Regions from separate parts of the Pseudarthrobacter sp. B4EP4b genome, predicted to be linked through region 1. Evidence: predicted binding sites of a transcription regulator. Region 1 holds the regulator's gene; the other holds the start of a gene.
What was found. Region 1 encodes LexA, which represses DNA repair genes until DNA is damaged. Its sites were predicted from a motif close to TCGAACANNTGTTCGA; they were not measured.

Region 1 (4,295 bases):
AAGGCATTCCCGAGCTGCTGCAGGCCATCAGCGAGGCCATCCCGCGGCCGTCCGTCAAGCTTGACCTGCTGATCCCGTACGACCGGGGAGACCTCGTCAGCAAGCTGCACGAATCGGACGCCGAGATCATCAGCGTCGACCACGATGAAGCCGGTACCCGGGCAGTAGTCAAAGTCCGGGAAGGCCTGGCGGCTGAACTGGAATCCTTCGTCACCCATGACTGAGGCCGTGGCTGACGAAGCCACAACCACGCCCGGCGAGCAGTTCGTGATCGAGCTGCTCGACCGGGCGGTTGCGGGCATGGGCGGGCAAAGCCGCAGCGGCCAGCACGAGATGGCCAGGCAGGTTGCACGGGCCATCGAAACAGGCGACCACCTCCTCGTCCAGGCAGGCACGGGCACGGGAAAGTCGCTGGCATACCTGATACCGCTGATCGCGCATGCCCTGGAAAGCGACAAGCCCGCCCTGGTGTCCACTGCAACGCTTGCCCTGCAGACCCAGATCGTTGGCAGGGACCTGCCCAGGCTCCTGAAAACCATCACCCCCGCCCTGGACCGGCCCGTCAAAGTGGCGCTGGTCAAAGGCAGGTCCAACTACGTGTGCCTGCACAAACTCGAAGGGGGTTTTCCCTCCGAGGAGCCCGCCGAGGGGCAGCTGTTCTCCCTGGGGGAGGACACCAGCGTGCCGCACTTTGCGGCGGCCGTAGGCGGTCCTTCCTCCCAGCTGGGCAAGGAAGTGGTCCGGCTGCGGGAGTGGGCGGAGAAAACCACCACCGGCGACCGGGATGAGCTCCTGCCCGGCGTCACCGACCGCGCCTGGCGGCAGGTCTCCGTCACGTCCATGGAATGCCTGGGAGCGCAGAAATGCCCGATGGCGGCGGAATGCTTCAGCGAACTGGCCCGCCAGAATGCCGCCGAAGCCGACGTTGTGGTCACCAACCATGCCATGCTCGCGGTCAGCGCCTTCGAAGGACTGGCCGTGCTGCCTGAGTACGACGTGGTGGTTGTTGACGAGGCCCATGAACTCCAGGACAGGGTGACGGGTGCTGTCTCCGGGCAGCTTTCGGTGGCCATGGTCCACGCCGCTGCGGCCGGCGCCCGCAAGCACACCGCCATTACCGTGGACGCCCTCAATGCCGCCGCCGCAAACCTGGAGGTGGCTCTGGCTGGCGTCCCCAACGGGCTGCTGCCGAACGGTCTGAACGACGAGCAGCTGGACTGCGTTGACCAGCTGCGTGAGGCCTGCCGGGCCGCCCTGTCTGATTCCAAGGGGGACAGCAGTACAACGGCCGACGGCGGGCGGCAGCTTGCGCGCTCCCGCTTGATGCTCATCCTGGAACTTTGTGAACGCCTCCTGGCAGCCCGGGAGAACAGGGAAGTGGTGTGGTTCTCCCGCGCCAGCTCCTTTGATCCGCAACAGGGATATTCGCAGCCGGATGAAACGGCTCCTGCGCTGATCAACGTTGCTCCGTTGTCCGTAGCCGGGCGGCTGCGTGAGGGCCTGTTCGAAGGGCACACGGTGGTGCTGACGTCTGCAACGCTCGCCATCGGCTCGGCATTTGAGCCCGCAGCGGGCGGCTTGGGCCTCGTGGGTGAGGGCGCACCCAGCTGGACCGGCGTTGATGTGGGATCGCCCTTCGACTACCCCAAACAGGGCATCCTCTACGTCGCGGGCCACCTTCCCAAGCCTGGCCGCGGAGTTTCCCCGGAGGCACTGGCCGAACTCGAAGCACTCATCCGGGCGTCCAACGGCGGTGCGCTCTGCCTGTTTTCGTCCCGGCGCGCGGCGGAGGAAGCGGCCGACGCGCTGCGGCCGAAGCTGGGGATGACCATCCTCTGCCAGGGCGACTCCACCATGACGGCGCTGGTGAAGCAGTTCGCAGACGAACCCGATACCTGCCTGTTCGGCACCATGTCGCTGTGGCAGGGCGTGGATGTTCCTGGCGGGGCCTGCCGGCTGGTGGTCATCGACCGGATTCCGTTCCCCCGCCCCGATGACCCCCTGATGACCGCACGGTCCCGTGCTGTGGCGCAAGCCGGCGGCAACGGCTTTATGTCTGTCTCGGCCACGCACGCTGCGATCCGACTGGCACAGGGAGCCGGACGCCTGATCCGCTCCACCGGGGACAAAGGCGTGGTGGCAGTGCTGGATTCCAGGCTTGCCACTGAACGGTACGCGGGATTCCTTCGCGGGGCCCTGCCGCCCTTCTGGCCAACCACGGACCGGAAGACGGCGATTGCGGCCCTCGAACGGCTGGCAGGGGAGAACGCCTGACGGCAGCACCTTCACTTTGCCGGCAGCGCCTTCGCGCTGCCGGCAACGGGCTGATATCGCTGTTTAGCTGATGCCGCTGCCTAGAGCGAGCGGAGTACTGAGACGACCTTGCCCATGATGGTGGCGTGGTCGCCCAGGATGGGTTCGTACTGGGTGTTCTGCGGCAGCAGCCACGTGTGGCCATCACGCTGGCGGAAGGTCTTGACCGTGGCTTCGTCGTCCAGCAATGCCGCGACGATATCGCCATTCGCGGCGTCCGCCTGGCGGCGCACCACTACCCAGTCGCCGTCGCAGATTGCGGCGTCCACCATCGAATCGCCAGCCACCTTGAGCATAAACAGTTCCCCCTGGCCCACCAGCTGCCGGGGGAGCGCCAGGACATCCTCCACCACCTGGTCGGCAAGTATAGGACCGCCGGCGGCGATCCGGCCCACGAGGGGAACCATGGCAGTGTCCATGGCGGTGGGAAGTTGGGTCACTGTGGCGCTGGTGCCCGGCAAGAGGGCGGACGGCTCCGATGCCGGCTTGGGGGCACCCCCGTCAAGCGTCAGGGGCATCAGCACCTCCATGGCGCGGGGCCTTTTCGGGTCGCGGCGGAGGTAGCCGAGTTTTTCCAGCTGCGACAGCTGGTGGGTGACGCTGGAGAGGCTGGCCAGGCCCACGGTATCGCCGATTTCCCGCATGGACGGCGGATAGCCGTTGTCATTAACCGAGCGCTGGATGGTTTCGAGGATTTTCTTCTGCCGCGGCGTCAGGCCCTTGGCGGTCTTCTTCGGTTGGGAGGTTGCCCTGCCCCCGGCGGCTGCTGCTGCCATATTCGCCAATGCCTTTCAGTTTGCCCCGGCATTTCGGCCCGGACCCGGAGTAGCCGCCGTAATTGTCAGACCCTGCTGATCAACTTCAGAGGTGGTTGTTCTTGTCTTCAAAGCTAGGCCAGCCACATGGCATTTTCAAACATTTGTTCTAGCGAGTCTCGACATTATTCGTTGATAAGTGCTAAAACAGAGAAAGCAAAGTTCGAACATTTGTTCTACTCCGCGTGAAGCCATTCGAAGATCCGGATCAGTTCCGGGCGCATCGGGGGCAGCTGGGAAGGACATCGGGCAGCACGGTCAGGTCCAGGAGGGCTCAGTTCATGTCAGCTACATCCGCTTCACAGGGTTCACGTCCGCAGCTTCTTTCGGTGCATCAACTGATGTCGCAGCCGGTCCGCCGGCAGCCCGATCGTCCCGCGCCCCAGCCGCCGCTGCGGCTCACCCGCCGCGGGAAGGTGGTTCTGATCGGCATCCCCCTGGTGCTGCTGGCGGCTCTGCTGCTCTCCCTGGCAGGCTTCTTCAACTCGCCGGCCAAGGCCTCGGATTCCGCCGCAGACCTTTCCATTACCCCCACGGTCACCGTCACCGTGCAGCCGGGCCAGTCGCTGTGGGCCATTGCCGGAACCGTTGACCCGGAGCGGGATGCGCGGGATGTGGTGGCGGACATCGTGCAGCTCAACAACCTGAGCGCCGGAGCGGTGCACCCCGGGCAGCAGCTCTACGTGCCCACGCGCTAGCTGCACGCTGAGCGCGAACAGGGCGCTGTCACATTTTCCGGTCTCCTGCACGGGCACTAAACTGTTCAGGTGAATGACCAGCTAGAGCGCCTGAACCGGCTTCCCCTCCGCAACAACCTTCGTGGGTTGACCCCTTACGGTGCGCCCCAGCTGGATGTCCCCATCCTCCTCAATGTCAACGAGAACACCCATGGCGTTCCCGCGGACGTCCGCGCGGCCATCAGCGCCGCAGTAACGGAAGCTGCCGCAGGCCTGAACCGCTACCCGGACCGGGAATTTACCGAGCTGCGCAAGGCCCTGGCGGAGTACTTGGGGCACGGGCTGGATGAGTCGAACGTCTGGGCGGCCAACGGCTCCAACGAGGTTCTCCAGCAGATCCTCCAGGCTTTCGGCGGACCCGGCCGCACGGCACTGGGCTTCCCGCCCACGTACTCCATGTACCCGCTGCTGGCCAGTGGCACGGACACCG
Region 2 (4,295 bases), on a different contig from region 1:
GACGTCCCAGAGCGACAGCATCAGGCCGCGGTTCACCTGGATGAACACCACTTCCCCCGGAACCTCACGGTGGACCGGCCAGCCCAGGCCGTCAACATAGAACGCGCGGGACGCCGGAACGCTGCGGACCCCCAGGGAAATGAAGTCGACTCTTGGCTGCATGGTTCGATACTGTCAGAGGATGGCGACAATTCAAGGGAACGATCGAGACGCTTTGGCCGACAAGGAACAGCTCGCTGCCGTCCGGATTGCCGTGGACGAAGTGGATGAGCAGATTGTCACCCTGATCGCCCGCCGCGAGCGCCTGATCCGGATCGCCGGAACGCTCAAGGGCGATGACGCAGAGGTGCGCGCTCCGGGGCGGGTGGAACGGATCATTGAACACGTCCGGTCCGCAGCCGAGAAGAAGGACATCGACCCGGACATCGTCGAGTCCACCTACCGGGCCATGATCTCCGGTTTCATCGAACTCGAACTCCGGGTCCACAAAGAAAACAGCTGAGCCGCCCGACCCAGCTGTTACAGGTTCTCCTCCACGGGAACACCTGACTGGAATTCCCGGCCGTCAGCCTCACTGAAGCCGGTCATCACGTGCCCCTCGCCGAGGCCATTGATCGCTGCCATGGGGAAGTGGCCGGTGATGGTGCTGTCCGAGTGGCTGACGCCTGAGAGATCGTAGTTTTCCTCGCAACTCTGGTCATGGTTGAACGAGAAAAAGGAAATTGGTTTCCCGTTCATGAACTCGATGCCCAGGCGCCGCTGGGACGAGTAGTCCGGACTGGCAGCCACAAGCCCCACCACGTAGGCACCGGAACCGGGGATGCTGCCGTCCAGATCGAATGTTGCCACAAGGGTGGAGTCCTGGGCCTTGATGCTGACCTGCTTGAGGAGTGCGTCATGGGTGCTCATGGCACAATCCTGCTCCCTGCCGTTCGGTCCGTCCACCCCTGAAGGCTGACGGAAATGGAAGCCGAGGACGCATCCGGGGCATTCCCCTTCCCCCTGGACCTGCGCCCCGTCCTTTGTCTATGCGGGGGCTTCAGGGAGGCGTAGACTGGTTCTGTTCGAATATATATTCGAACAGATTCTGTTCTAACTTTTGCATCCGGGAGGCGCCATGGGCATGTTCAGCGAATCCGTGGACGTCTCCTGCACCCCTGAGGGCCATCCGGTTGCTGTTGTCTGGGCCGGACGTTCCTATTCGGTGTGTGCCGAGCCTGTGCGCTGGTACGAGCGCAGGCAATGGTGGGCAGAAGAAACCCGTGCACCGCTGGGCAGCGGCCCCGGCCTGGTGGACCACGAAATCTGGCGGGTCCAGGTGCTGCCTTCAGCTCCAGGCTCCGGCTTGGCTGAACAGGGAGAGCCGCTCACCCTTGACCTGACCCGCCATATCCGCAGCGGCCGCTGGCGCATCCTGCGGATCCATGACGCACTCCGACCCAGAACAGCATGAGCTTCACGCACCTTCACGTCTCCACCGCATTCAGCGCCCATTATGGAGTGTCCTGGCCCGAGGAACTGGCACAGGTGGCTGCTGCTGACGGTGCCACCGCGCTCGCCTGCACTGACCGGGACGGCCTGTACGGGACCATCAAGCACCTCAAGGCGTGTATGGCCGCCGCCATTGACCCCATCGTGGGGGTGGACCTTGCGGTCTATGACGACGACGGTGATCACCGCACGCAGCTGGCAGGCCGTGTGGTGGTACTCGCCCGCGGCAACAACAACGGTGCCGGCTACCGCGCCCTGTGCCGGCTGGTGTCCGACGCCCATGCCCGCACTTCGGGAAAATCCGGGGGAGTTGTGCCAGTGGCCGTGACCCGTGCCGAACTTGCCTCCCGCACCCTGGATCCCCAAACCCTTAAACCCGTGCTGATGGTGCTGATAGGCCCGGATTCCGACGTCGGCCGGGCCATGGGCGGGCGGCGTTACCTGCGCCCGCGCACCCTTTTCAAGCAATGGCTGGACGCCATGCCCGCTGGAACTGTGGTGGCCGAGATCGTGTCCCAGCTCAGCGCCCCGGGATCCCCCCTGAGCACGGCACACGCCGTCCGGATGCTCAAACTCGCCGAAGAACACAGCATCCCGGCAATCCTCACCAACGCGGTCCGGTATTGCGCGGAGGACGGAGCGGCAACCGCAGACGTCCTGGATTCAGCCCGGACCCTGAAATCCCTTCCGGAACTGGCCCAGGAACCACTGCTGCAACCCAACGGCCAGGCCTGGCTGAAATCCGCGCGGCAAATGCTTCAGCTGGGGAAGGAAATCATCTCCGCTGCCGGCTACGGCGCAGAAGACCTCAACAGGCTCATGGCACAAACAGAGGCGCTCGCCGATGTGTGCAGGATAGATCCCGAAGCGGACATGGGGTGGAAGCAGCCGGTAGTGCCGGAAGCCGCGGTCATCGGGATCAGCCAGGACCCTCACGTGGAGCTGATGCAGCGCTGCCAGGCCGGGATTGGCAGGAGGTTCCCCGGAATTGCCGGCAACAGCGAAAAGGAAATGCTCCATCGGCTTGACCACGAGCTGGGCATCATCCGGAACCTGGGGTTCTCCTCCTACTTCCTCACAGTGGCAGAGGTTTCGCGCATGATCCAGGACATGGGGGTGCGGGCAGCCGCCAGGGGATCCGGAGCCTCCAGCCTCGTCAACTACCTCATTGACGTCAGCCAGGTAAATCCGCTGCAGCACGACCTCATCTTCGAACGGTTCCTCTCCCAGGACCGGGCCACCTTGCCGGATATTGATATCGACGTTGAGAGCGCCGAACGGCATAACGTGTACCACCGGATTTTCGAGCGGTTTGGCAAAGAGCGGGTCACGCTCATGAGCATGCAGAACGGTTACCGGGCACGCGGTGCTGTGCGGGACGCCGGCCTTGCCCTGGGAATGGATGACGGCGACGTGGGGGACATCGCCAAGCAGTTGTGGCGGTTCTCTGCTTCAAAGTTCCGGGAAGCCTTGCAGGAGAAGCCCGAGCTGAGGGAATTTGCCGGCCGGGTGGAACAGCGGGATTCCCACGGCAACCAGCAACTTGACCTGCTGGTGGACCTGACCGAACGCCTGGACCGGTTGCCACGGCACATCTCCATGCATCCGTGCGGCGTGATCCTGGGGGACGCCACCCTGCTGGACCGCACCCCGGTCCAGCCCAGCGGGCTTGGACTGCCCATGAGCCAGTTCGATAAGCACGACATGGATCCCATGGGCATGCTCAAGCTCGACGTCCTGGGCGTCAGGATGCAGAGCGCCATGGCATTTGCAGTCCGGGAGATCATCCGCATCCATCCCTCCAAAAAGGAAGTGGTGGCTGCCGGCAAGCATCCTTCAGGCCCTGACGGGTCAGGGCCTGACTTCATTGCAGACAACGGCCACATCGACCTCAACGCCATTCCGCTGGATGATGAGCCCACCTTTGAACTCATCCGGAGCACCCACACCCTGGGCTGCTTCCAGATCGAGTCCCCCGGGCAGCGCGAGCTGATCGGCAAGATGGCGCCGCGGGAGTTCAACGACCTCATCATCGATATTTCGCTTTTCCGTCCGGGGCCCATGAAATCGGACATGGTGCGGCCCTTCCTGGAGCACCGGCACGGGTTTGCCCCTGAGGTCTACCCGCACCCCCTCCTGAAGCCGGTACTTCAGGAAACCCGCGGGGTGACGGTATTCCACGAACAAATCTTGCGGACTTTGGACGTGATGACCGGGTGCGGCCTGGCGAAAGCCGATGAATTCCGCCGCGCCCTCAGTAACGAAGCCGGGGAATTCACGGTGGAGGAATACTTACGCAAGCATGCCAGGGCGAAGAATTTCTCCCCGGATGTCATTGACAAGGTGTGGCACACCCTGAAGTCCTTTGCCAGCTTTGGTTTCTGCAAAGCCCACGGGGCGGCCTTCGCGGTGCCCACCTACCAGTCGGCCTGGCTGAAGGCGCACCACCCGGAGGCGTTCCTTGCCGGCCTGTGGGAACACGATCCCGGCATGTACCCCAAGCGGCTGCTGGTGGCAGAGGCCAGGCGCCTGGGCATTCCCATCCTTCCTTTGGACATCAACCTCAGCAAAGGGGAGTACCGGGTGGAGCGCATCCGGCAGGGCCCGGATGCCGGGAAGCTGGGAATCCGGTTAAGCCTGAAGGGGATCTATGGGCTCTCCGCTACAGAGCTGAAAAGGATTGTTGCCGGCCAGCCGTACGATTCCCTGGCAGACCTGCGTGCGCACTCGCGGCTCAGCAAGCCAAGCATCAAGCGCCTTGCCCAACTGGGTGCTTTTGATTCCCTCCACCGTGAGGCCGGTGG

Region 2: a site for LexA is predicted at 1,065-1,080, ahead of FNL14_RS21715 (DUF6504 family protein). Genes of this name have one in related genera too.

What each region holds. Positions count from the first base shown of each region.
Region 1 is NZ_VHIJ01000050.1:27,003-31,297, forward strand. Features, by position in the region: gene hflX (GTPase HflX) at 1-224, shown strand, start outside; gene FNL14_RS17745 (ATP-dependent DNA helicase) at 217-2,274, shown strand; gene lexA (transcriptional repressor LexA) at 2,355-3,089, opposite strand; gene FNL14_RS17755 (LysM peptidoglycan-binding domain-containing protein) at 3,470-3,826, shown strand; gene FNL14_RS17760 (histidinol-phosphate transaminase) at 3,896-4,295, shown strand, end outside.
Region 2 is NZ_VHIJ01000072.1:10,734-15,028, forward strand. Features, by position in the region: gene FNL14_RS21700 (VOC family protein) at 1-162, opposite strand, end outside; gene FNL14_RS21705 (chorismate mutase) at 182-502, shown strand; gene FNL14_RS21710 (hypothetical protein) at 520-909, opposite strand; gene FNL14_RS21715 (DUF6504 family protein) at 1,118-1,453, shown strand; gene FNL14_RS21720 (DNA polymerase III subunit alpha) at 1,450-4,295, shown strand, end outside.